Regions from separate parts of the Clostridium sp. JS66 genome, predicted to be linked through region 2. Evidence: a T-box and tRNA genes for the amino acid it is inferred to sense, from the RefSeq annotation. Region 2 holds a T-box; the other holds one or more tRNA genes.
The links. The T-box of region 2 lies ahead of metG (methionine--tRNA ligase). A T-box ahead of a tRNA ligase gene usually reads a tRNA of that ligase, here a tRNA-Met.
Positions count from the first base shown of each region.

Region 1: it has a tRNA-Met gene. The T-box ahead of metG (methionine--tRNA ligase) is inferred to sense a tRNA for this amino acid. The anticodon was not compared.

Region 1 covers NZ_CP131467.1:6,196,609-6,209,455, forward strand. The annotation lists gene tilS (tRNA lysidine(34) synthetase TilS) at 1-1,072, opposite strand, end outside; gene spoIIE (stage II sporulation protein E) at 1,211-3,598, opposite strand; tRNA gene Q6H37_RS28795 (tRNA-Met) at 3,829-3,905, opposite strand; tRNA gene Q6H37_RS28800 (tRNA-Met) at 3,919-3,994, opposite strand; tRNA gene Q6H37_RS28805 (tRNA-Leu) at 3,999-4,087, opposite strand; tRNA gene Q6H37_RS28810 (tRNA-Met) at 4,103-4,179, opposite strand; tRNA gene Q6H37_RS28815 (tRNA-Met) at 4,193-4,268, opposite strand; tRNA gene Q6H37_RS28820 (tRNA-Leu) at 4,273-4,361, opposite strand; gene Q6H37_RS28825 (S1 domain-containing RNA-binding protein) at 4,523-4,930, opposite strand; gene Q6H37_RS28830 (septum formation initiator family protein) at 4,999-5,271, opposite strand; gene yabQ (spore cortex biosynthesis protein YabQ) at 5,354-5,764, opposite strand; gene yabP (sporulation protein YabP) at 5,771-6,064, opposite strand; gene Q6H37_RS28845 (RNA-binding S4 domain-containing protein) at 6,148-6,408, opposite strand; gene Q6H37_RS28850 (HU family DNA-binding protein) at 6,466-6,759, opposite strand; gene mazG (nucleoside triphosphate pyrophosphohydrolase) at 6,846-8,294, opposite strand; gene Q6H37_RS28860 (polysaccharide biosynthesis protein) at 8,311-9,846, opposite strand; gene spoVT (stage V sporulation protein T) at 10,030-10,584, opposite strand; gene Q6H37_RS28870 (peptidylprolyl isomerase) at 10,736-11,761, opposite strand; gene mfd (transcription-repair coupling factor) at 11,839-12,847, opposite strand, start outside.
Region 2 covers NZ_CP131467.1:96,760-109,606, forward strand. The annotation lists gene ispF (2-C-methyl-D-erythritol 2,4-cyclodiphosphate synthase) at 1-2, opposite strand, end outside; gene Q6H37_RS00495 (hypothetical protein) at 70-237, opposite strand; gene Q6H37_RS00500 (polysaccharide deacetylase family protein) at 1,100-2,041, shown strand; gene rluF (23S rRNA pseudouridine(2604) synthase RluF) at 2,066-2,794, opposite strand; gene Q6H37_RS00510 (N-acetylglucosaminidase) at 3,041-4,543, shown strand; gene Q6H37_RS00515 (hypothetical protein) at 4,657-4,845, opposite strand; gene Q6H37_RS00520 (metal-binding protein) at 4,859-5,101, opposite strand; gene Q6H37_RS00525 (nucleoside recognition domain-containing protein) at 5,306-5,881, shown strand; gene Q6H37_RS00530 (spore maturation protein) at 5,922-6,440, shown strand; gene Q6H37_RS00535 (MATE family efflux transporter) at 7,105-8,460, opposite strand; gene Q6H37_RS00540 (uracil-DNA glycosylase) at 8,648-9,220, shown strand; T-box leader at 9,273-9,528, shown strand; gene metG (methionine--tRNA ligase) at 9,596-11,530, shown strand; gene Q6H37_RS00550 (TatD family hydrolase) at 11,956-12,756, shown strand.

The sequences.
Region 1 (12,847 bases), 210 kb from region 2:
CAATAATTCTGGTTATTACTTCTAAGTTATATTTCTTTACGTAATTATTACCACTATGTATAATATATTCTTCCTTACTAACCTCTTTATTTTTTTTAACTTTCTTTAATATGTATATATCTCCATATTTATTTGATACTACAACATGATTTGGAAGATCAATGTTTTTTCCTGTGGATCTTGATTGAATATTAATTATGTCATAAATGTGAATTTTTTCAAAGTTATTTAAATTTCCAGTTACTTCATACAAGGCTTTTCTTATAATCCTAGTAATTATAGCTTCGTTTTCTAAAAATGCCTCCTTTGATATTATAACCTTTTCTCCCTGTATATCACAATATTTTTTAAATTTTTCTTTAGCAACTGTTTCTAAGTACTCATTATCTATTTTTATAGTATCTGATAATCTATTGAGAACTTTTATAATATCCTTATTAAAATTCTCTTGTATATAAGGTATAAGTTCTAATCTCACTTTATTTCTAGAATATATGGTTTCTAAATTGGTTTTATCTATTCTTGGATTAATATTTTCTTTGCAGCAATATTGTTCAATTTCATGCCTTGTAACATCTATTAAAGGCCTTACAAATATGTTATCTCTTACCGCCTTTATTCCTACTAATCCTTCCAAACCTGTTCCTCTCATAATCCTCATTAGTATAGTTTCTGCCTGATCATTGGCATTATGAGCTATAGCTATTTTCTGCGCATTTAATTCTTTTTTTAAATCATTAAAAAAATCATACCTAGCATTTCTTCCTGCACTTTCGCATGAAATATTTTGCATTTTCATGATTCTATTTATATCTACTGATTTACTCCTGAATTCTATATTTAATTTTTTACAAAATTCCTTTACATATTGTTCATCTTTATCTGATTCATTCCCTCTCAAACAATGATTTACATGTGCTGCATATAATTCTATGCTGAGTTGCTTTTTTAAAGAGTATAAGATATGCAGTAAACTCATGGAATCCGGTCCACCAGATACTGCAACTATTACCTTATCGCCTTTATTAAACATTTTATACCTATTTATAGTTTTTAAAACAGTCTCTATCAATTTTAACACTTCCTAAAGAAAATTTTGTTTTATAAATAATATATTACTTAACTTTTAAGTTTAAAGCAAACTTCAATTCAAATTTTCAATGGCTTAAATTCAGAATATATAACACTCTAAACTTAAGCCATTATAATTTTAATACAAACTATATACCTTCTCTACAATTACTGTCATATCATCTTTTATTTTTCCTTTACTTAATTTTTTTGCATTACTCATAATTTCTTCACTTAATTGTCTAGGATCATTGCAATTATTATTTTTTAAAAAATCTACTATCCATTCATATTTACCAGCTTGTTCATTTTCATAATCTAATACTCCATCACTTAACATAACAATAACATCACCATTTTCAACTTTTTTCCTGACTATATCTATATCTGGTTTGTCCAATACACCAATTGGCAAAGTTTTCGACTTTATTACATCAATATCTTCTCCTTTTTTTATGAAACTAGCTACAGCCCCTACTTTCATAAAATCAACCTCACCTTTATATAAGTCTATACTATTTAAATCTAGAGTTGAGAACTTTTCTTCTTCAGAAAATTTCATAGTCATTATAGAATTTATTATATTTATAGCAGTTAATTTATTAAAACCTGATTTGGAAAACCTTTCTATCAATCTTACTGCTGCATTACTTTCCTGTCCAGCCTGCGGACCTGAACCCATACCATCACTTATAATAGTCAAATAAGTTCCATCTGGTAATTTTCCAAAGCTCTGGCTATCACCACTATATTTTTCTCCATCTTTACAGCATTTACTTGTATAAGCTGCTACATGATATTTAGGTGTTTCTTCAAAGGTAATAGTACATACCTCAAATTCAGAATTTAAATTACATCCATCTTCACTAATGCACATACACTTTCCTGTTACCCCATTCACCAATGGAAGTACGTCTTTTATACAAATTTGCTTTCCTCCGCATGCCTCCATAGATAAATTAACTATTAATCTATTATTTTTGTTATTATAACAGAATACATCTCTATAATGTATACCATTCTTATTTAAAACTCTTCTTATAGTATTTTCAGTTTCAGTATTAAATTTTATATTATAATTAAATTCATCAATAATTTCTGATACAGAGTTTCCTACGTTCTCCACTTGACTAGATAGCAGCTGTCGGCACTCACTTAATCTATTCCTCCACATTTCATTAATTATATAGTTATTAACAATTTCTTCAGTATTTTTTATAATAGCGGACCTTTTCACACACTTTCTCTCTATCTCATGAGGAACCTGTTTTCGATTATCCTGGTAATTCTGTATTAATTCACTAAAAGCATTATAAGTATAATAATTTTCCCTTTTCCAGCACATAGACTGCATAGAGCATGTACTACAAACCCGATCTGCAAGATTTTCTACTAATGCACTACTTTTATTTTTCATAAGCAACTTATCGTTATATACCAAATTACCCAAAATTCCTGACATATCAAATAATACTTCTGAAAAGTTTTCTAACTTATTTACTAATAATTCTTTAATCTTTTCTGCATAGTTTTCTTTAAAATGTTCCTGCTTTCTCTGCCAATCTAATTCTATTTCAATCTTTTTCAAAATTTTTCCAGGTATCATCAAAAAAAATATGGCACTTATAATTACCTCTATTAATTTAAACTGAGTCCCTATATCAGAGTACATTTTTAATACAGCAAATGCCAAAAGGTAAGCTAATCCACTCATCCATTTACCTGTTTCTCTAAATATACCAGATATAAGTCCACATACACCATATACTCCTACAAAAGCTATCATATTATTGGACGTTATCCCTATTATAGTTCCCATTGCCACTCCTGATGCTGCTCCTGAGGAGCTTCCCTTTGTATATCCTACTATAAGTATAAATGCTAAAGCTATAATATTTCTTAAAGATACTCCTCTTATATTACTTCCCCAGGTTCCTGCTACTACTAAAGATATAGTAACTGCCATACTTATTATTTCCTCACTACTATATAAATGCCTTGTTTTGTATTGTTTAAAGCATATTATAGAATAGTTAATAATAAAATATACTGGGAATATAGCACTTACTTCAAAAAAAGAAAGTAAAAATGACATACCTAAAGTTACTTTAAGTATTAATAGCTTATAAAAAGAAATTTCTATAAACAAAGTGAAAAATATCATCATTATTTTCTTGTTTTGTTCAACCGTTCTTAGTATGTAGTTAATAATTATAAGAGTTCCTGCAGTTATAATGTATACAGGCAAACTTTTTACACTATTATAAAGAGAAATATACCCTAGTATGCTTCCAATTCCTGATATCAATATAACTTTATTTTCTTCACAAGTCATAACTGCAACCAAAAAAGCTATACCGAATGGAGCCATCAAATTTATCATGATCACTCTACTAATTAAAAATGCAGCTATAAAGTAAGCAACAAGCTTAATTAATCGGGGTAAACTTTTAATCTTTTGTTTTTTTAATTCATCTTTTGAATCCTTAACTCTCTTATACGGGAAAAGTTCAACTCCGTATTGCATTCATACCACCCACCTTATAAATTACTGCTTCTATTATAACAAAGTCTTTTGGAAATAAATGTCATAAGGTGATATGTCTATTTATTTTTTTTAGGACATTTAATTCTAAGTTTCTTTTAAAAGATTTTCTTTAGACAGTTATAGAGAAATTTTGAAGAAATAAGTTGAAAATTACTTGTAGAATAAGTTTTTCAAAAAACTAAAAAACCTGTGGTATAAACCACAGGTACTGGTAGCGGAAATAGGACTTGAACCTACGACACTTCGGGTATGAACCGAATGCTCTAGCCAACTGAGCTATTCCGCCATATTATTCAATTTGGTTGCGGAGGTAGGACTTGAACCTACGACCTTCGGGTTATGAGCCCGACGAGCTACCAACTGCTCCACCCCGCGATATTGGTGCTGAAGACCGGAATCGAACCGGTACGGGTTTTAAAGCCCGCAGGATTTTAAGTCCTGTGCGTCTGCCAGTTCCGCCACTCCAGCATCTTAAAAATTATATGGTAGCGGAAATAGGACTTGAACCTACGACACTTCGGGTATGAACCGAATGCTCTAGCCAGCTGAGCTATTCCGCCTTATTATTTAATTTGGTTGCGGAGGTAGGACTTGAACCTACGACCTTCGGGTTATGAGCCCGACGAGCTACCAACTGCTCCACCCCGCGATATTGGTGCTGAAGACCGGAATCGAACCGGTACGGGTTTTAAAGCCCGCAGGATTTTAAGTCCTGTGCGTCTGCCAGTTCCGCCACTCCAGCATTTTTTATCAGCTACCTAAATACCTGACAACCTGACAACATAACTTATTATATATGATATATATATTGTTGTCAACTATTTTATAAATTTTTATGTTAAATAAATTATTTAACATAAAAGAGGCTATTTATAGCCTCTCCATATTCAAAATAAATTATTATTAACTGGATTGTTTTCTGTATCCTCTACCTTTTGAATCCTGGTGTTTTTTTAGATCTTGAAATTTTTCTTCACTATCTTTTAAAAACTTAGATATCCTATCTTCAAATCCTCCTTGTGAATTCCTAGTTTTCTCTTTGTTCCAATCAATTTCTACTGGTTTTACACTTTTTCTCTCTGGTGTAGCCTGCTTTATTGATAAACTTATCTTTCCATTTTCATCAACTGAAATTACTTTAACCTTTACTTTGTCTTTTTCTTTCAAGTAATCCCTTATATTTTTCACATAAGTATCTGATACCTCAGATATGTGAACTAAGCCGGTTTTCCCATCGATTTCTACAAAAGCTCCAAAACTAGTAATATTAACCACTGTACCCTCTAGTATGCTTCCTGCCTTTAAGGTCATATTAAAAAGACTCCTCCTTAATAAAAATAATGTTATATAGTAAATTTTAAATTTGAAACTAAATAATTTTAGCGTTTTGTATTTATTACAGGGGTTTCGCCTGGTTTAATAAGACCTAATCTTTCTCTTGCCAGTTTTTCTATATACATATCTGATTTAGACATCTTAACCTCATCCTGTAATTTCTTATTTTGATCTTTAACCTTCAGTTCTTCTAAATTTTTTTGCGATATTTGTTGTTTTATTTTATACATAGTTATTTGTTGATTTATAAAAACATAACATGCATAAAAAATTATAAACAATAAAATCACATTTTTAAATTTTATCTTTTTTTTCATAATCATCACCATTTCCATTTTAGAAATGTATTTTTAAAAACACCTTACTTATATTCTAATTTGATTTTCAATTTTCTTCAAGTTATTTTTTATAATTTCTTTTATTTTTTGTTTTAATAATATAAATTATTAGCATAAAAGGGTAAAATACTATATTTTTTAACACTCTAAATGTCCTTCTTACATTTTCAATTAACTTATATTGAAATTTTATCAAAGTATTGCTAAAAATTTTTATATATAAATATGCTCCTAAAGTTATCCACGCATATATATATACACCTACATATAAACAATCTATTAAAAGTAAAAATATGAATATAATTATAGAGGCTAAGATCCAAAATAAAATATCCTCTACAAAAGTTAATACTTTATTTATGTTATTTAATCCTCTTATTATTCTATATAGGTCGAATAATATTCCTGTCATAATTCCTGCAATAAGACTAAATATAATACATCTTAATTGTTGGGTTATTGATAAAATCATTTATTCCTACTTAAATAATCTTGATATTAGTTTTTCTTTTTGTTTTTTTTCTTGATTATTTGTATATATGCAGGAACTTATCATTCCGATTATGGTAACATCTCCATTTTGTACATCTAGTTTGTTCATCTTAAGACCTTGCCCTTTTATATTAAGTGTACCTAGGTTGGTATTTAATACTATTTGTTCTTCATTAAAACTTATAACTTCTACAACTCCATTTAATACTAACCTTTTTCTATTTTCAATATGCAATATACTTTTTTTATCTTCCACTACCTTTACTTCTTTTTTTTCCATAACATCCCCTCCACTTATATTTAAATATATGTTTATATTTAATGGGATATTACTAAATTGAAGTACTACTTTTAATCCTTAATCTATTCTTCATCCTCTTGTCCTGATATAATTTCGTACATTGCCTGTGCATTTTCTTTTGTAACATGTTGTGCAATATTTACAATTCTAGCTTTAAGGGATTTACTAGCATATCTAATCTCTATAATATCGCCTTCCTTAACCTCTGTGCTAGGCTTTGCTATTTTATCATTTATACTTACTCTTCCACCTTCACAAGCCTCTTTTGCCACTGTTCTTCTCTTTATTATTCTCGAAACTTTAAGATACTTATCTAACCTCATTTTAATTCCCCTCTTTTAAAACAAAAAACCCAGATTTACACCCAGGTTTTTTTAGTATTATTTGTTTACTTTATCTTTAAATTCTTTACCAGCTTTAAATACTGGAACTGTTGATTCTGGTATTTCTATTTCTTCTTTAGTTCTTGGATTTCTGCCTACTCTTGCAGCTCTCTTTCTTGTTTCAAATGTTCCAAATCCAACTAGTTGAACTTTATCACCTTTTTCAAGTGTTTCTTCAACACTTTCTATAAAACCCTTTAAAACTACTTCTACATCCTTCTTTGTTAGTTTTGACTTTTCTGCTATACTTGCGATTAATTCTGATTTGTTCACCTTTTTTACCTCCTTAATATTGAGTATGCTTTAGTTTGCATACTAGCTTATTCTTCATTAATTTGAAAAATCCTTTTTTTTCATCGTTTTTGCATAAAAAAACTTTAATTTTTTACTTTTGCTTCTTCCCAAAGGTCATCCATTTGTTCTAATGTCATATTTATCATATCGACACCTTTAGACTTTGCTTTTTCTTCTATATATGCAAAACGCTTAATAAATTTCTCTATAGTATAATTTAATGCAAATTCAGGGTTAATGTCAAGGAATCTAGCAATATTTACTGAAGCAAATATTAAATCCCCTATTTCTTCTACTATTTTTACCCTTTCTTTCCCTTTATATACATTCTTTACTTCATAATATTCTTCTAAAACCTTATCCATTGCATCTTCCACTTTATCCCAATCGAATCCAACCTTAGCTGCCTTTTTTTGAATTTTCTCTGCTCTCATTAATGCTGGTAGATTTTTAGGCACATGTTTTAACTCTTCTGTATAACTAGTAAGACCCTGTTCTTTTTTCTTTATCTTATCCCAATTTACCAAAACCTGTTCAGATGTATTCAAATCTATATTACCAAATACATGTGGATGCCTGTCAATCATCTTTTTACAAATACATTCCACTACATCATTGATATTAAAAAATCCTTCTTCCTTACCAATTTGTGAGTGGAAAACTATTTGAAGTAATACATCTCCTAGTTCCTCAATAAGTTTATCATCATCTTTTTCATCTATAGCCTCTAATACTTCATAGCACTCTTCTATAAGACATTTCTTTATACTTTCATGAGTTTGTTCCTTATCCCAGGGACACCCATCTTCTGACCTTAATACGCTTATTATATCTAATAGATCATTAAAATCTTTTCTTACCTCCAAACTTTTAGGAATATATATTGAAGTTAAATAATCTATATCTTCCTGCCTATCTATTTCATATAATGGCATCTTTCTAATGCTCTCTAATCCTTTAACCCCTGCTGCTCTTACAAAATAAACTTCACTATCATCAGGGTAGTATTGCATTAAAGCTAATTTAACCTCAGAAGCTATAAGTTTATCATACACCTGAGTTATTATGGTTCCTACTCTTTTGTCTAAAACTTGACTCTTCATATCAAAAGCATCTATTACTTTTATTCCCTCTATAGGGTCTATTTTTAAACTTTCCATAAGAACATCTATAAAACTTACAGCTGTGAATATTTCCGTTTCTATTCCTTTTTTCTTACATAAATGTATTAATAAATTAACGGATTTTTCAGCTACTAATGGATGACCTGGTACTGCATATACAATAGTTCCATATTGTAGTTCCTTATTGATTAAATCATCAGCTATAGATTCATATACTTGGTCAAAATTTTCACCTTGTTCATATTTATGGTCATAAGTTTCAAATTTTATACCATATTCTCTTAAAAACTGTACTGTAGGATGCTTTTCTGTTCTTAAATAAATTTTATCACTATTTTTTAAAACTTCTAAAGTACCTATAGTTATAGCTTCTTTAGCTCCAGGTCCTAGACCAACTATCTTTATCATTTATATTTTCCCACCTCTATCTTCTAAAAATCCTATTTTTAACATGATCATATTTAAATATTCTAAATATAAATATAAATATACTATATACAATAATACCTGAAAATATAGCCGCAATACAGGCTATTCTACTGCTTATGGTATAATTATAGACATTCATATAAATAATTACAACAATTATTATCATTAAAGTAGAGGCAAATGCAGGTTTTATAACTGTTTGAAAATAGTTTATATTAATCTTCAATTTTCTTCTAAGCAACATCATATTTAACATAGAAGCTATTACATATCCACATATGCTCCCTATTACAGCACCATAGATATTAATACCAGGCATAGAAACCATTTGTATTGTAATTGCTGTTTTTATGGCACATCCAATGGCTAAATTAACTATTGGCATTACATATTCTCCTACTCCTTGAAGAATAGCTGTTGAAGTTTGTGCCAAAATTATGAATGGTATGGATATAGCTGAATACTGTAATATTTTAAAACCATCAGATTGTCCTGGAAATATTAAATTTAAAATTGGATAAGCAAGGTTATATAGTCCTAAACAGGATGGCAATGCTATAACCATTGAAAGTTTTATAGCCAAATCCACTTTATTTATGACCTCAAATCTTCTGTTCAATATGTATGCCTCTGCAATTATAGGCATTAAAGAAGCACACAATGCTGCTGAAAGCGTTAATGGAACATTGATCATGATAAAGGCCTTTCCCGTAAGTTGTCCATATAATATAGTTGCTTGTTTATAATTAAACCCTGCTTGTAATAACTTTTGAGGAACTATTGCAGAATCTATAAGACTCATTATACTGCTTGCTGCTGCACCCAATGAAACTGGTATAGCTATATATAGCAACTTATTCATAATATCTATATCATCATGCATTATATTAACTTTAAATTCTTTTCTTATTTTTATATATTTTGCTAATAAGTAAATTCCTGCAAACAGTCCTCCTGCAGCCGCTCCAAGTGCTGCTCCTCCAGCTGAATATTCTATCCCCTTTGGTAGAAGTATGTAAGCAAGTCCAACTCCAACTATAACTCTTCCTATCTGCTCTATTATCTGCGAAATTGCAGTACAGTTCATATTCTGTAATCCCTGAAAAAAGCCCCTAAATGCACTCATTACAGATATAAATATAGGTGCAAAGGCAATGGAAACTAGTGAATAATAAGATTTTTCATCCCATTTTAAAAATGCTATAATTGGTCTGGAAAAGATAAGTAATATTGCCGTAAACCCAACGCCTAAAATAAACATAAGGAGCATTGCCTTTCTTAAAACTTGAATTACCCCTTCATGATCATTTATAGCATTTCTTTCTGATACCATTTTAGATATAGCTACAGGTATCCCTGATGCTGCAGCAATAAAAAACATATATAATGGAAAAGACATTTGATAATATCCTACTCCCTCGTCTCCTATAAGCATTTGTAATGGCCATCTAAAAAATAATCCTAAAAATTTTGATATTATTCCCGCAAGTCCTAAGATAAGTGTTCCTTTAATTAGTGATTGCTTTTTCATAAAAATACCCCCGATTGTTCTTTTTTAAGAGCAAACTTTTCTAAATAATACTTTACATTTTTATAATTATTTAAATTTAAAGGGTATTATTACTCTAATTACATGAATATTTTTTATATTTATGTCAATAATCACCTATGGAGCAAAAAACAAATAAATAATGGCAGCATATGCTGCCATTATTTATTGTTCCATTTGCTTTCCTATGAAAGATGATGCAGTTTCAGCCAATTTAGTTTCAACATCCCCAAATTTTTTTCCTTCATCTTTTGATACTATAATTACGGCGCCAATTGCATCACCTTCTGCTATTATTGGTGAAATTACTTGTGCTGAATACTTTCCTTCAACTTCTTCATCATCATATAAAGCCACTGGCTTTTCCTTGTCAGTTGCAAAATTTATAGTCTTTCTATCTTCTATTATTTTTTCAAGATCATCACTTATTTTTTTCTCCAAGTACTCCTTCTTAGTTGCGCCACTTATAGATATTATACTGTCCTTATCGCATATCATTATTATATTTCCTATAACTTGCTGCAATGATTCTGCATATCCTTTAGAAAAGTCACTTAATTCTCCAATAGGAGAATATTTTTTAAGTATAACTCCTCCTTCCCTATCTGTAAAAATTTCTAATGGATCCCCTTCTCTTATTCTAAGAGTCCTTCTTATTTCCTTTGGTATAACTACTCTACCTAAATCGTCTATACGTCTAACAATACCTGTTGCTTTCATTATTTCTTACCTCCTAAAATCTAATTTAAATGTAACTTGTGTTAATATTATTTTTCTAAATATGAAATTTTATACACAATTGTTATTTAAATTAGAATTTACTTGTGTAAAAAAAAACACAGTATACAAAATACTGTGTTTTTTTCATTTTTTATATAAGATTTTTTTCATTTTTACTTATTTTAGCACTCTTTTTCCACTCAGCTACTTTATCCTGATATTTCTTTTGTTTTTGTTCAGTTTCAAGTTGTGTTTTTATTTGAGCCTTCACTGCATCAAGCTTTTTAACAGGATATTCTTCTTTTTCTATACATTTTATTATATGATATCCAAATTGGCTTTTAACTGGAGCTGATACAGCTCCTTTTTTTAACGCTATAGCACCAGCCATAAATGCAGCATCAAAACCTGAATCCACATAATTTACAAATCCTAAATCTCCACCTTTATCCTTAGTAGCTGTATCTGTTGAAACTTCTTTTGCAACTTTAGCAAAATCTTCACCTTTATCTAATCTAGCTTTTACTTTTTTAGCTTCATCTTCAGTTTTTACTAATATGTGAGCTGTATGTATTCTATCAGGTTTTTCTGCAAACTTGTATGGATTATTTTTATAATAATCTTGAATACTTTTATCATCAACCTTAACATCTTTGCCTACATTATTCGTAACATTTGTAACTATTTCTTGATTTTTCATTTGGGTATAATACATATTCTTTAAAGTTTCTTCTGTAAGATTTTGTTGTTTTAAAGCTGCTTGAAATTTAGCTGCATCATTTCCAAATTGTTGTTGTTTTATATTACTAATCTGCTTATCAACTTCAGCTTTTAATTTTGCATCATCTGGAAGCACTTTTAATTCCTTAGCCTTTTGTTCAATAACCTTTGCCTCTACCATAGTATCAAGTACTTGTGACTTTTGCTCTTTTAAAATGCTTTTCGCATCATCATTCTTCTCATAGTCTTCACCATATTGTTGCTTAATTTGAGCCACAACTCCCATTAAATTAGGATTACTATCTAATTCACCTCTAGTGATTTTTTCTCCATTTACTGTTGCCACAACACTATTTTTTATAGCTTCTGGCGTTTTAGCTATCATATTACAACCAACTGTCGAAAACGCAAATGCAGATATTAAAACTGCGCTTACTAATCTTTTTACACTTTTCACAACTTATTCCTCCATTCATCTTAATGCTTTTTAGCAATACAAATTAATTTTAACACAAAAACTATCCTACTACAAAATTATTTTTTATGACATATATTAGCCATATACTCCATAATTTCTTTTATAGTATAAACTAAATTTTCTCTCTTTACCTCCTTAATTTTGTATCCAAATCCCGGATTATCCGATAATTTTATACTTATTTTTTTGTTATAATCTTTTATAAGCCCTTTGAGCATATTTTCGTCCATTCTTTCTTTACTGTCAAACTTAAATACAACTTCATCCTTCTTTTCCTTGATTTCTTGAATTCCTAGTTTCTTACCTATGCTTCTTATATAGGCTATATTCATAAGATTATATATAGAAGGTGGAATATCTGAGAACCTATCCTTCAATTCTTCTTCAATATCTTCCATATCTTCATAACAATCAATAGCTGCAATCCTTTTGTATATCTCTATCTTTTGTACTTCATCTTTTACATAGTTTGTTGGAATATATGCATCTACCTTTAATTCTACAGTTGTTTCTACTGGCTCTTTATCTATATCTCCTCTTACAAGCTTTATAGTATCCTCTAGCATCCTACAATATAAGTCATATCCTACAGCTGCCATATGGCCATGTTGAGAGGATCCCATCATATTTCCTGCTCCTCTTATTTCAAGATCCTTTAGTGCTATTTTAAATCCTGATCCTAATTCTGTAAAATCCTTTATAGCCTTAAGCCTTTTTTCAGCCACTTCTGTTAAGATTTTATCTTTTCTATATGTGAGATAACAATAAGCCATTCTATTGGTTCTTCCAACTCTTCCTCTTAGCTGATACAATTGAGATAGCCCCATTTTATCTGAGTCATATATTATCATAGTATTTACGTTTTGGATATCCATTCCTGTCTCTATTATTGTAGTAGCCACTAAAATATCATACTCATTCTTCATAAAATCCACTATAATATTTTCTAATTCTCTTTCTTGCATCTGACCATGTGCAACAGCTACTCTCGCTTCTGGAACTAATTTAGCCATATAGGAAGCCATTTCTTTGATATTTTCAACCCTATTATATACGAAGTAAACC
Region 2 (12,847 bases):
ATAATAAAACCTCCAAAGTTTTTATTTATATTTTATCACAGAAAAAAAAAGGTGCATAATCATTGCACCTTAGGAGATGTCTCGGTTATAATGTATCACTTTTTTAGTATCACTTGGATCAGATGGAGTATTTGTAGAGTTAAATATTTTTCTAAAGAAGTTTTTTAATATGGATAATATGGATTGTTTTTTATTTTTATTTTTAGTAAAATCTACGAAAATAACTTTATCTCTCATAATATTCCCACCCTTCATGAAAATACATATTATAATAAAATAATAACATAAAATCTTGAAAATGTTAAGAAAATTCAAAAAATATTATCGAAAACATATTGCAAAATTATAAGCTATATTATAGGATAAACTTAACTATAGAAAAATATTCATTAAAATTATGAAAATATATAATAATATTATTAGATGCTATTAGTATAAATTTATGTAGTTGCTAAGTTTCAATTAATTTTAAATTTTTTATATTGTAATTTAGTGAAACTTAGCATTAAAAAAGAAAAAGAAATCAATTGTACCAGTGGGCCTTGCATAGTATATTATATGATTTTTACACCATATATGTTAAAGTAAATCTGAAAAATTAATAAAAAATGTTGAGTTATACACAAGTTGTCCACAGAACTGTGGATAATGTGTATAAATGTTAATATATTTTGCAAGGAATTGACCTATTTATTAATTTTTTGCGTGAATATTTAGTAATCCACCATAAGTTTCACAAGTTATGAACAAGCTATCTGTGGATAATGTTGATAACCTTTAGAATATACAGTAAGTTAAAGTTTATTATAGAGATCAATTTTAAGTGATTATTTTTAATAAACATAGTGCTAAAATGTAAAAGTTAGTAAAGATTATAATGCATTGCTCAATGATATCAATAAAATAGTAAAAGAAAAATAACTTTAATTTGTACTAACAAGTTATCAACATGTAAAATGTTAATAATGTGGACAACTTTCTAATTAAAATTTACATATTTCCAGTACAAATTAAACATAATTTATATTATAATAAAATTTGTCTATAAGAATATAATGGTGTTTTGTATATAAATGAAAATTAGGAAAGAAGTGAAAGTATGAATAGAAAATATAAAAAGTTAACATTATTAATGGTTATTGTCCTTATGATAGGAGTTTTGAGCTACAATTTTATTAATGGAAGAAAGGCAAAATCTCATAGTGAAAAAACTACAAAACAGCAAGTTAGTAACACTAAAGAAACTAGTACAACAAAGAACAAAAATGAAACTGCACAAAATAATGAAAAAGACAGAGAATTTAAAGATGGAATCCTTAAATATAATGATAAATCTGTACCTGTAATTATGTATCATTCTATTGATTATGAAGCAGGAAATGAACTTAGAGTTCCTAAAGAAAAATTTAGAGAGCAAATGAAATACTTAAAGGATAATGGTTATACAACATTAACTTTAGGAGAATTGTATAATTTTATGTCTAACAATAAACCTGTTCCTGAAAAGTCAGTAGTTTTAACTTTTGATGATGGCTATAAGGATAATTATGAAAATGCTTATCCTGTGCTAAAGGAATTTGGATTTAAGGCTACCGTATTTATTATTACTAATTGCATAGATAAGGATAAAGGTTTTTTAACATCAGCTCAATTAAAGGAAATGCAGCATAATGGTATAGATATAGAAAGTCATACTTTAAATCATGACAAATTAAATGAATTGCCATATGATAAACAACTTGAAACATTAAAGGGTTCAAAGGAGTTTTTAGAGAAGCTTCTTAATAAAAAGGTAAAATATATAGGCTATCCTTATGGAAAATGCAACAATGATACTGTAAAGGCAGCTAAGGATGCAGGCTATGTTATGGCTTTTACTACTGAAAGCGGTTGGTCTAACAAAAATCAAGGTATATACACATTAAATAGAGTATATATTTCAGCAAACCATGATATGAAAGAATTTGAAAGAAGAATAAGTAATTTAAATTATAATGTTAGTACTACTACTAGTAGTAAAAAGAAAGTTAAAGGGCAATAAACATAAGCTTCTTTATCCGAAAAACTAATTATCGGATAAAGAGGCTTCTTCAGTTTTTATAGAAGTAGAAGTTAATTTGTTTATAGTTTTTAATTCGCTTGGAGTTAGGTATCTCCATTTACCTACAGGAATATCTTTCAACGTTACATTCATTATTCTAATTCTTTTTAACTTTAATACATTGTAACCTAATGCCTCACACATCCTTCTAATTTGCCTGTTTAGCCCTTGAGTTAATATTATTCTAAATACGTGGGAACCTTCTTTATACACTTTACAAGGTTTAGTTACAGTATTTAATATGCTAACACCAGAGGCCATTTCCTTTAAAAACGAATTTGTAATACATTTATCCACAGTAACAATATATTCTTTTTCATGATTGTTGCCAGCCCTTAAAATTTTATTTACAATATCACCATCATTGGTTAAAAATATTAATCCTTCCGAATCTTTATCTAGCCTTCCAATATGAAATATTCTTTTAGGATAGTTCACAAAGTCCACTATATTATTTTTAATTTTTTTTTCAGTAGTGCATATTATACCTACAGGTTTGTTTAGGGCAATATACACCTTATCATCTTTTTCAGTAAGAAGTTTACCGTCCAATTTTACTTCATCCCTAGAGTTTACTCTAGAACCTAATTCTGCTGTGGTACCATTTATAGTAACTCTTTTTTCTTGTATTAGTGTATCAGCTTCTCTTCTAGAACAAATACCTTTTTCACTTATAAATTTGTTTATTCTCATAGAATCTGAATTTTCATTATGGTTTATTTTGTTTTTATGCAACTCAATAAAATCTCCTTCCTTTTGTTAGTGATTTAGTTATATGCAAATTTTAAAGTATTATTTATAAATGATATCAAATTTTTTAGCTAATTAGCAAGTTTTATATTAAATAGACGAATATTCATAATATGGGGTTAAAATTATTTAAATAAATATAGAAGTTTTTTAATATATTATTACATAGAAGAAAATGGAGGGTAGATTATGAATAAAAAAATAAAAATGATTATCTTTACTTTGATATGTTCTTTAACTGTAGTTACTACTAAGGTTTCAGCAGAAGGCTCATCATTAAGTAGTCCAAAGGTTAACATTACTACTAGTAAGGAATGGACTGTAAAATTTAATGCATCTTTAAAGACAGATACTGTTAATGACAAAAGCATAACTGTGAAGGATGAAAATAACAAAGTTGTACCTGTAAGCGTAACCATGGGTAAGAGTTCTGATACGATAGTAATAAGTCCTGAAGTTTCAGGATATGAACCAAATAAAAAATATAATTTGATAATAGGTACAGACGTTCAATCAACAGACGGTAAGAAACTTAGCTCTCCAATGGAAATGCAGTTTACTACTAACAATAAATATGAGGATGGTAGTAATTATGAAAACTTACCACAAATAGTTTCATGTAAGTTTCAGTATTCTCCACTTTTATCTACCGAAAAACAAGTCTTTACTTTAAATACTAATAATGGACAAGATGTTGAATATAGAATTTTTGTACATAACTATTCTTTAGATAAAGATAGTTATACAGAAGTTACTAATGGTTATACTAAACCTTCTGATGGAAAAATAACATCAACAAAAACTTTAGATGCAGGATCAAATGGTCAAAAGTATAAAGTTTTAATATATGTTAAAAAGTCAGGAAACGTTGGAACGCATAAGGATGTAAATACAGATTATGATAACTATTATACTGACTATTTTAGATGTATAAATAGTACAGATACAAGTAACAATGAATATGAAAATTATGATGTTTCTGTGGATCAAATGGTAGATATTCAAACAAAATTAAGCGATAAGTCAGTTTTTGTGGAAACTAATGATTTTAATAATGCAGCAAGTAAAAATCAGATTAAATACTATTTAGATCCTAATAATTTTATGGATTCATATGGAAAATATCAGTTTTTAAAATTAAGTTATACAGATGGTATGAGCGTAGATCAAGTTAATAATATCTTAAAAGGTAAAGGGATTTTAGATGGAAAAGGACAAGCATTTTTAGATGCTGCTAAAAATAATAATATAAGTATTGTATACTTAATTTCACATTCCTTATTAGAAACTGGAAATGGAACATCACCATTAGCTAATGGTGGACAAAAAGATAGCAGTGGTAAATATATTTTTGGTGCACCTGTATATAATTTCTTTGGAATAGGTGCATATGATAAAGATCCTAATTATTATGGAACTAAAGCAGCTTATGATAACAAATGGTTTACTCCAGAGGATGCAATTAATGGTGGAGCTCAGTGGATTGCATCACAATATATAAATAATCCTAATGGAAAACAAGATACTTTATATAAAATGAGATGGAACCCTTCTAATCCAGGGGAGCATCAATATGCTACAGATGTAGCTTGGTCATATAAGCAGCTTCCTAAGATGATAGAGGGAATAACAAATATCTTAGATAAGGTTAAGGATATAAAATTAAATTTTCAAATACCTAAATTTAAATAGAAACTCATATTGTAATTAACCATAATAAAAATCACTATAGAACTTACTAAAGTTCAATAGTGATTTTTTATGTAAATAAAGTTTTTTATGAAGGTGATTTTGAAAAAATCTTATTATTCTAGTATTCCTTCTTCTTTTAAAATTAATTCTAATTTACTAACTTTTTCTGTAAGAACTTTGAAATTTTCTAATATTACTTCTTTAGGTAGATTTTCTTTACTTAAATTTTCTTCCATGTTTTGAATTGTTTCTAAAGCTTCATCAATATCCTTTTGAGCTAGTTCTAAATTTCCTTCTTTCATTTATGATTCTCCTTTAGTTTAATATATTTTTGACTTTTTTTAATCCATCGTCATCTATAAATGGTGCGCAAAACTCAAAGTTTTTTTCATGTCCACAATTAGAGCATACACAGGAACATACATCATATGGTATATCATCTATTATATCAATATTTAAGTCTTCCGCTAAATATTGGCCACCACATATCTCACAAGGAGTATCATTTATAACAGAATACTCACTTTCTATATATTTCATTATTTCTTTAATGGTCATTTCAAACCTCCGATTTTCAAAAAATTATATACAACATAAATGGTAGCACTCTTAAATTTTAATTTCAATAGTAATAATAACTTATAGCAACTTAACTGTAAAGTTAAATTTTCATTTAAAGGTTATGTTAGTCAATTTGAATATAATTTGAACATATATATTAATAATTACTATAACAAAGTTATTTATAAAGGAGATAGGTAAGTGATAAATTATATATGGTTTTTTATTTTAGGTTTTGGAATAATACTAGGTATTTTTACTGGGAGAGGTGCAGATATATCTAAGGTTATAGTGTCTTCTACAGAATCCACAGTAAAACTAACTATAAGCTTATTAGGAATAATGTGCCTATGGTGTGGAGTAATGAAAATTGCTGAAAAAAGTGGTCTTACTGATAAATTAGCAAAAATTTTAAAACCTATACTAAAGTTAATTTTCAAGGAAGCTTCTAAAGATGAAAAGGCCATAGGAGCAATAGTTATGAATTTAACTGCAAATATGATGGGACTTTCAAATGCAGCGACTCCCTTTGGAATTAAAGCTATGAAGGAATTAGATAGATTAAATAAAAAAAACAGTTCAGCCAGTGATGATATGGCATTGTTTTTGGTGATAAATGCAGCGTGTATACAATTTTTACCTACTACTATTATATCAATGCGTGCAGCAGTAGGATCTCAGAATCCTGGAGAAACTATATTACCAGGTATAATAGCTACTGGTACGGCAGCTTTATTTGGAATAGTATTTTGTAAGATACTGCAAAGGTATTTTTGAATCAAATGATGGTTAAGAAAGAATTAATGGAGGTGACATTTTGGATTATATAATAAAATCAATAGTTCCTATAATTATAATATCTATAACTGCATATGGAATATTTAAAGGAGTTAAAGTATATGAATGTTTTGTAGAAGGTGCAAAAGAAGGAATTAGTATATGTGTTACCATATTTCCATACTTATTGGCTATGCTAGTAGCAGTAGGTGTTTTTAGGGAGTCTAGAGCTTTAGATTATTTTATATTTATTGTAAAACCTTTTGCAAAACTCATAGGGCTTCCACCAGAAGTTGTACCACTAGTATTGATAAAGCCTTTATCTGGCAGTGGTGCTTTAGGTATTTTTGCAGAAACTATAAATAAGTTTGGAGTGGATAGCTACATAGGGAGAGTTTCTTCCATAATTATGGGGTCTACAGAAACAATATTTTATACACTTACAGTGTATTTTGGTGCTGTAGGAATAAAAAAAATAAGGCATACTCTTTGGGCGGCAGTTTTAGCAGATTGTGTTTCAATTGTCATGGCAGTAACTTTAGCAAGAATTATGTTTTAAGCATAATGTGGTACAAGCAAATGTAAACGAAGTAACTTTTAACTGTATTCCGGCTGATATATGCTGTGAAGGAAAACTCACTTCATTAAGAAGTTCTAATGCTTGAGATATTGAAAAATTTCTACCTCCTCAAATGCGACGTCCTGTCGCTTTCGGAGCTTTTGCCGTCCTGCCAAAAATTACGAAATTTTTCAATATCTCAAGCAAAGAACTTCTAAAATTCGTTCGAATCTTCATTCACAGCATATATCAGTCTACATACAGTTGAAAGTTACTTCTTAGTGCATTGCGTGTACACATAATACTTATTACCTAGTTTATGCACATCCTGGTTCTTTTAATAATATTCTATGACGAAGCCTGTAAAAATAGTAAGTTAATTGATTATTAACTGTATTTGAAATATTTATACATTTTTCAATACACTAAATGATAAATTTATTTTAAGTTGTTTTCATAAATTCAAAAACAATTGTTTTTTGAACTAAATATATTAGTACAATAGCATACTTAGCATTAATTTTCAGCGTTATAAGTTATTGTTATAAATGTACTTTCTGTTTGCTAAAAGTATCTATAACAATGCAATTAGATGCATACATTTGAAGTTAAAATTCAAACTTCAACTACACCTTTACATTGCATTATGCTTAGATTATGAAATTTAAGCTTCTGCTTGTTTTGAAAGTGACTTAAATTTCTTTTTAAATAGGATAAACATAGTTATACCTTCAAATATCCATTGAATAGCAGTAATCCACCATACATATACTACAGAAACCTTTAATACAAATATGAAATAAAACATTAAAGGTAATCGTATTATCCAACTAGAAACTAGTGAAATTAGAAAAGGTGTTTTAGTATCTCCTATGCCTTTAAGAGCACCTCCAAGTATCATGGAAACTGCCATAGGAACTTGCTCTGCAGCGGCTACCATAAGGCATAGACTTCCTAGTCTAATAACTTCTTGTTCTTTTGAATTTATAAAAAGCTTTATTAAAAAGCTAGGGAAGATTAAATATAAAATGGCGCAAAAACCCATTAATATAACACCTAATACCATACAAGTATAGGCATATTCTTTAGATTTCTTAAAGTTTTTTTCTCCAAATTTGTGACCTGATAAAGTAGTTGCAGCTACAGCAAATCCCCATCCGGGCATATATGAAACTGATTCTATAGTAGTTACTATTTGATTAGCAGCAAAGGCTATGTTTCCAAGATGCATTATTATGAATACACATAATAATCTGCTTGTAGAAAAAGCTGCTTCTTGAAAAGAAGCTGGAATACTTAACTTTAATAATTCCTTTAGATTTTTCGAATTAAGCTTTAATATATATTTTAGTCTAGGTTTAATTTTAGATTTCTTCATTATATAGAAAAATATAAATATAAATCCTGATATTTGAGCTGAAGCAGTAGCTATTGCGGCTCCCCTTATACCTAGCTCTGGAAAACCGTAGTGACCAAAAATCAATAGCCAGTCCAAGCTTAGTGTTATTATATTAACTAGTATAGAAGCTATTAAAGGAGTTTTTGTATTTCCACAGCCCCTTAAAATTGCATTTAATACATTCATAAGCATATAAAAAATGATTCCTATGGAAACTATTTGCATAAATATTTTGCCACTATATATTACTTCGTTTGTTGCACCTGCCATTTTTAGCATGTTACCACAAAAGAAGAATATTAATAAAAATATGATAAAAGCTATAATAAAAGCTACTAAAAATCCTATGGATGAATATTCTTCTGCTAGTTGAAATTTCTTAGAGCCTATTTGTCTGGCAACTAATGAAGTAATACCTACAGATAAACCCATAGCTATGAATATATTGGAAAATGTATAGATTATTTCAGAGCTTAATCCAACAGAACTAACAGCTACGTTACCTCCATATTGGCCTACCATCATAGTATCAAATACCCATATCATCATATAGAGAATCATTTCACCTACTGCAGGAAGTGCAAGATTTAATACATCTTTTATAGTATTGCGATATAACATTTAGTACCTCCATGAGACATATTAAAAAATAATAGATTTTTAGTAATGAAAATTAATGTAGTATAATATAAATGGTACTTCATTTTATAAAATAAAACAATACTAAGAAAAATGTACTTAAAACATGAAATGTTATATTAAATTTAAGCACATTCTAAGCGGTGATTATGAGTAAGAGGTGGTTAGGTTGTTAAAATGGCGAGAGTTGTATGAAGAATGTTTACAATGTAATAAATGTGATTTGGGCAATAAAAGAACTAATATGGTGTTTGGAGATGGAAATTCTAGAGGAAAAATCGTTTTTGTAGGAGAAGCTCCAGGAGCTGATGAGGATAGAATTGGTTTGCCTTTTGTTGGTAGGGCAGGACAACTTTTAACTAAAGGACTTACAGCATTGGATTTAATAAGAGAGAATGATTATTATATATGTAATGTATGTAAATGTAGACCAGATAATAATAGAGTACCATATGAAGATGAGGCTGAAGCATGTTTACCTTATTTGAGAAATCAAGTAGCTTTAATTAAACCGAAAATTATAGTTTGCTTAGGAGCAACTGCTATGAAATACATTTTAGGAAATGATTTTAGAATAACAAGAGATAGAGGAAAGTGGATTGAAAGAAAAGGATGTTATATTATTGCTACTTTTCATCCAGCAGCTTTATTTAGAGATGAGAATAAAAAAGTATTGTTTTGGGAAGACTTAAAATCTGTAAAGAAAAAATATGATGAAATTAAAGATGATAAAATTATTTAAAAATTAGATAAATGCTATTGACAGAACTAAACATATGGAATATTATAAAAATTGAAATGCTGTGAAGGAAAGAGTAGTAAATGAAAGTATTTAAAGAGAGTCGGGTTAGGTGAAAACCGATAATAAAACAGTTTATGAACATGGCTCTAGAGCAGGTTATTTGAAATTATATTAGGATAACACGGAGGCAACCGTTATGATGCAGAGTAATAAAAGGTCTTCTTATGATGACTTGAGTTACTTACTGAGATCTTTATTGTGAAATAAAGATAAAATAGAGTGGTAAAGTGTTTATATGCACCTCTATATGAAGAACTTACTTCATATAGAGGTTTTTTTATTAGAAATTTATAAGTTTTTAGGGAGGAATAAAAAATGTGTAAAAAACCATATTACATTACAACGCCAATTTATTATCCATCAGCAAAGCTTCATATAGGTAATACGTATACTACAATTGCTGCTGATGCATTAGCAAGATTTAAAAGACTTACAGGATATGATGTGATGTTTTTAACTGGTACAGACGAGCATGGACAAAAAATTCAAAGGTTAGCTGAAGCAAAAGGTGTAACTCCTAAAGCTTATGTTGATGAAATAGTTGCTGGTATAAAAGATCTTTGGGAAATGATGAATGTAAGCTACGATAAGTTTATAAGAACTACAGATGATTACCATGTAAAATCAGTTCAGGATATATTTAAAAAGTTATATGATCAAGGAGATATATATAAAGGTTCCTATGAAGGTTGGTATTGTACACCTTGTGAATCTTTCTGGACAGAAACTCAGGCTGTAGATGGAAAGTGTCCTGATTGTGGAAGACCTGTTGAAAAGGCTAAAGAAGAAGCATATTTTTTCAAAATGTCGAAATATGCTCCTAAGCTTATAGAGTATATAGAAAGTCATCCAGAGTTTATTCAACCAGAATCAAGAAAGAATGAAATGATAAATAATTTCTTAAAACCTGGACTACAAGATCTTTGTGTTTCAAGAACTTCTTTTGATTGGGGAATACCAGTAACTTTTGATGAAAAGCATGTTATATATGTATGGGTAGATGCTTTAGCAAACTATATAACAGCTCTTGGATATGGAAGCAGTAATTCAGATTTATATAATAAGTATTGGCCAGCAGATGTTCACTTAGTAGGTAAAGATATATTAAGATTCCATACAATTTATTGGCCAATTATGCTTATGGCATTAGGTCTTCCACTACCAAAGCAGGTATTTGGCCATGGTTGGCTTCTAGTAGATGGAGGAAAAATGTCAAAATCTAAAGGAAATGTGGTAGATCCTGTACTTTTAGTAAATCATTTTGGCGCAGATCCTGTAAGATATTATCTATTAAGAGAAATACCATTTGGAGCAGATGGATTATTTAATAATGAAATATTTATAAAGAAGATAAATTCAGATTTAGCTAATGATTTAGGAAATCTATTATCAAGAACTTGTGCAATGGTAGAAAAGTATTTTGGAGGGACAATTCCAGCTCCAACAGCTAAGGAAGCAATAGATGATGAGCTTATAAAAGTTGCGCTAAATACTCCTAAAGCTGCAGAACAGTGTATAGATAATTTGAGAATTCCAGAAGCATTAGATTGCATATGGGAGCTTATTGGAAGAGCGAATAAATATATAGATGAGACTACTCCTTGGATACTTGCAAAAGATGAAAGCAAAAAGGAAAGATTAGGAACTGTACTTTACAATTTATTGGAATCATTAAGAATAGTTTCAGTATGTTTATCAGCATTCTTACCTGATACTAGTGAGAAGATAAACAAACAATTAAATGCTGAAGTTATAACTTGGGATAGCTTAACATCTTTTGATGGAACTAAAGCAGGATCAAAAGTAAATAAGGGAGAACTTTTATTTCCAAGAATAGATGTAGATGAAAAAATTGAGGAATTAAATAAACTTAAGGAACAACAAGCTGCAGCTAATAGACCTAAAATGCAGCCATTGAAAGAAGAAATAACAATTGATGATTTTGAAAAGATAGATTTAAGAATAGCTAAGGTATTAGCATGTGAACCAGTAAAAGGTGCTAAAAAACTTCTTAAGCTGAAGGTAGATTTAGGCGGCGAGGAGAGACAAGTGGTTTCAGGAATAGCTAAATTCTATAAACCAGAAGAATTAGTAGGTAAAAATGTAATATTAGTTGCAAATTTGAAACCTGTAAAATTAAGAGGAGAACTTTCTCAGGGAATGATATTAGCAGCATCTACAGATGATGATAGTAAGTTACTTACAGCTACTATTGAATCAGAACTTCCTACAGGCAGTATTGTAAGATAGGTATAAATACAGTTCAGTAAAAAGTTTAAACTTAGTACTAAAAATGATTATTTATTTTGAAGAAATTTCGGATAAATAGTCATTTTTAGTTTTTTTTATAATAATTCATCATTAATGGTATAAAACTAATTATGATCGAGCAAATATTAGATTTTGTTAAAAAAATCGCTTATATTATAATAAAAAAAAGTTGACTATAAAAATAAATGTAATAAAATGGAAATATGCAATTGCAAAATTTTAATCATCTAGTATTTAATAATACAGTTAATCAAGTGAAGCTTGATTTAGGAGGAGTTTAAACTCCAGATAAATCCGGATTAGACTTTTTTAATATCATGATTAAAATTGATTTACTTATGAATGGGAGGTTAAAATATATCCATAAGAAAAAATATGCTTAAGTTTATGAATGGAGAGATACAATGGATGATAATATAAAATTAACTGATGATAAAATAAACATATTTGATGCTCATGCACATTATGACGATGAACAATTTGATGAAGATAGACAATCCATAATAAATGAGTTAAGACAAAATGGGATAAAAGGAGTACTAAATTGTGGAGCATCTATAGAGGGAACTAGAGCTTCAGTAGAGCTGGCGAATAAGCATGACTTTTTTTATGCAGCAGTTGGAATTCATCCCGAGCATGCTGATCAATTAACAGATGAAGTTATTCTTGAATTAAAGGATTTAGCTAAAAATACTAAAGTTAAGGCAATAGGGGAAATAGGACTTGATTACTATTACGAGGAAAATCCTGCAAGAGAGATTCAAAAAAATGCTTTTATAAAACAGATGGAACTTGCAAGAGAATTAAATTTACCTGTAATTATACATGATAGAGATGCTCATGGAGACACGTTAGATATTATAAAAATGTTTCCAGAGGTTAAAGGTGAAATACATTGCTTTTCTGGTAGTGTAGAATTTGCAAGAGAATGTTTAAAGCTTGGATATTACATAGGATTTACCGGAGTAGTGACATTTAAAAATGCTAAAAAGGTTTTAGATGTAGTAAAAGAAGTTCCACTTGATAGAATGTTAGTGGAAACTGATTGTCCTTACATGGCACCTGTTCCTTTTAGAGGTAAAAGAAATAGATCAGAATATATAGCTCACATAATAAATAAAATAGCTGAAATTAAAGGTATAAGTAGTGAGGAAGTGAGTTGTAAGACTATCTTAAACATCAAGAGGTTGCTAAATATAGGATAATAGTGTAAAATTAAATTGCGATTTTTTAATTTTTTATTAATTTTACATTTAGGTATTATATGTTAATTTGCCTCATATAATATAATAAGTT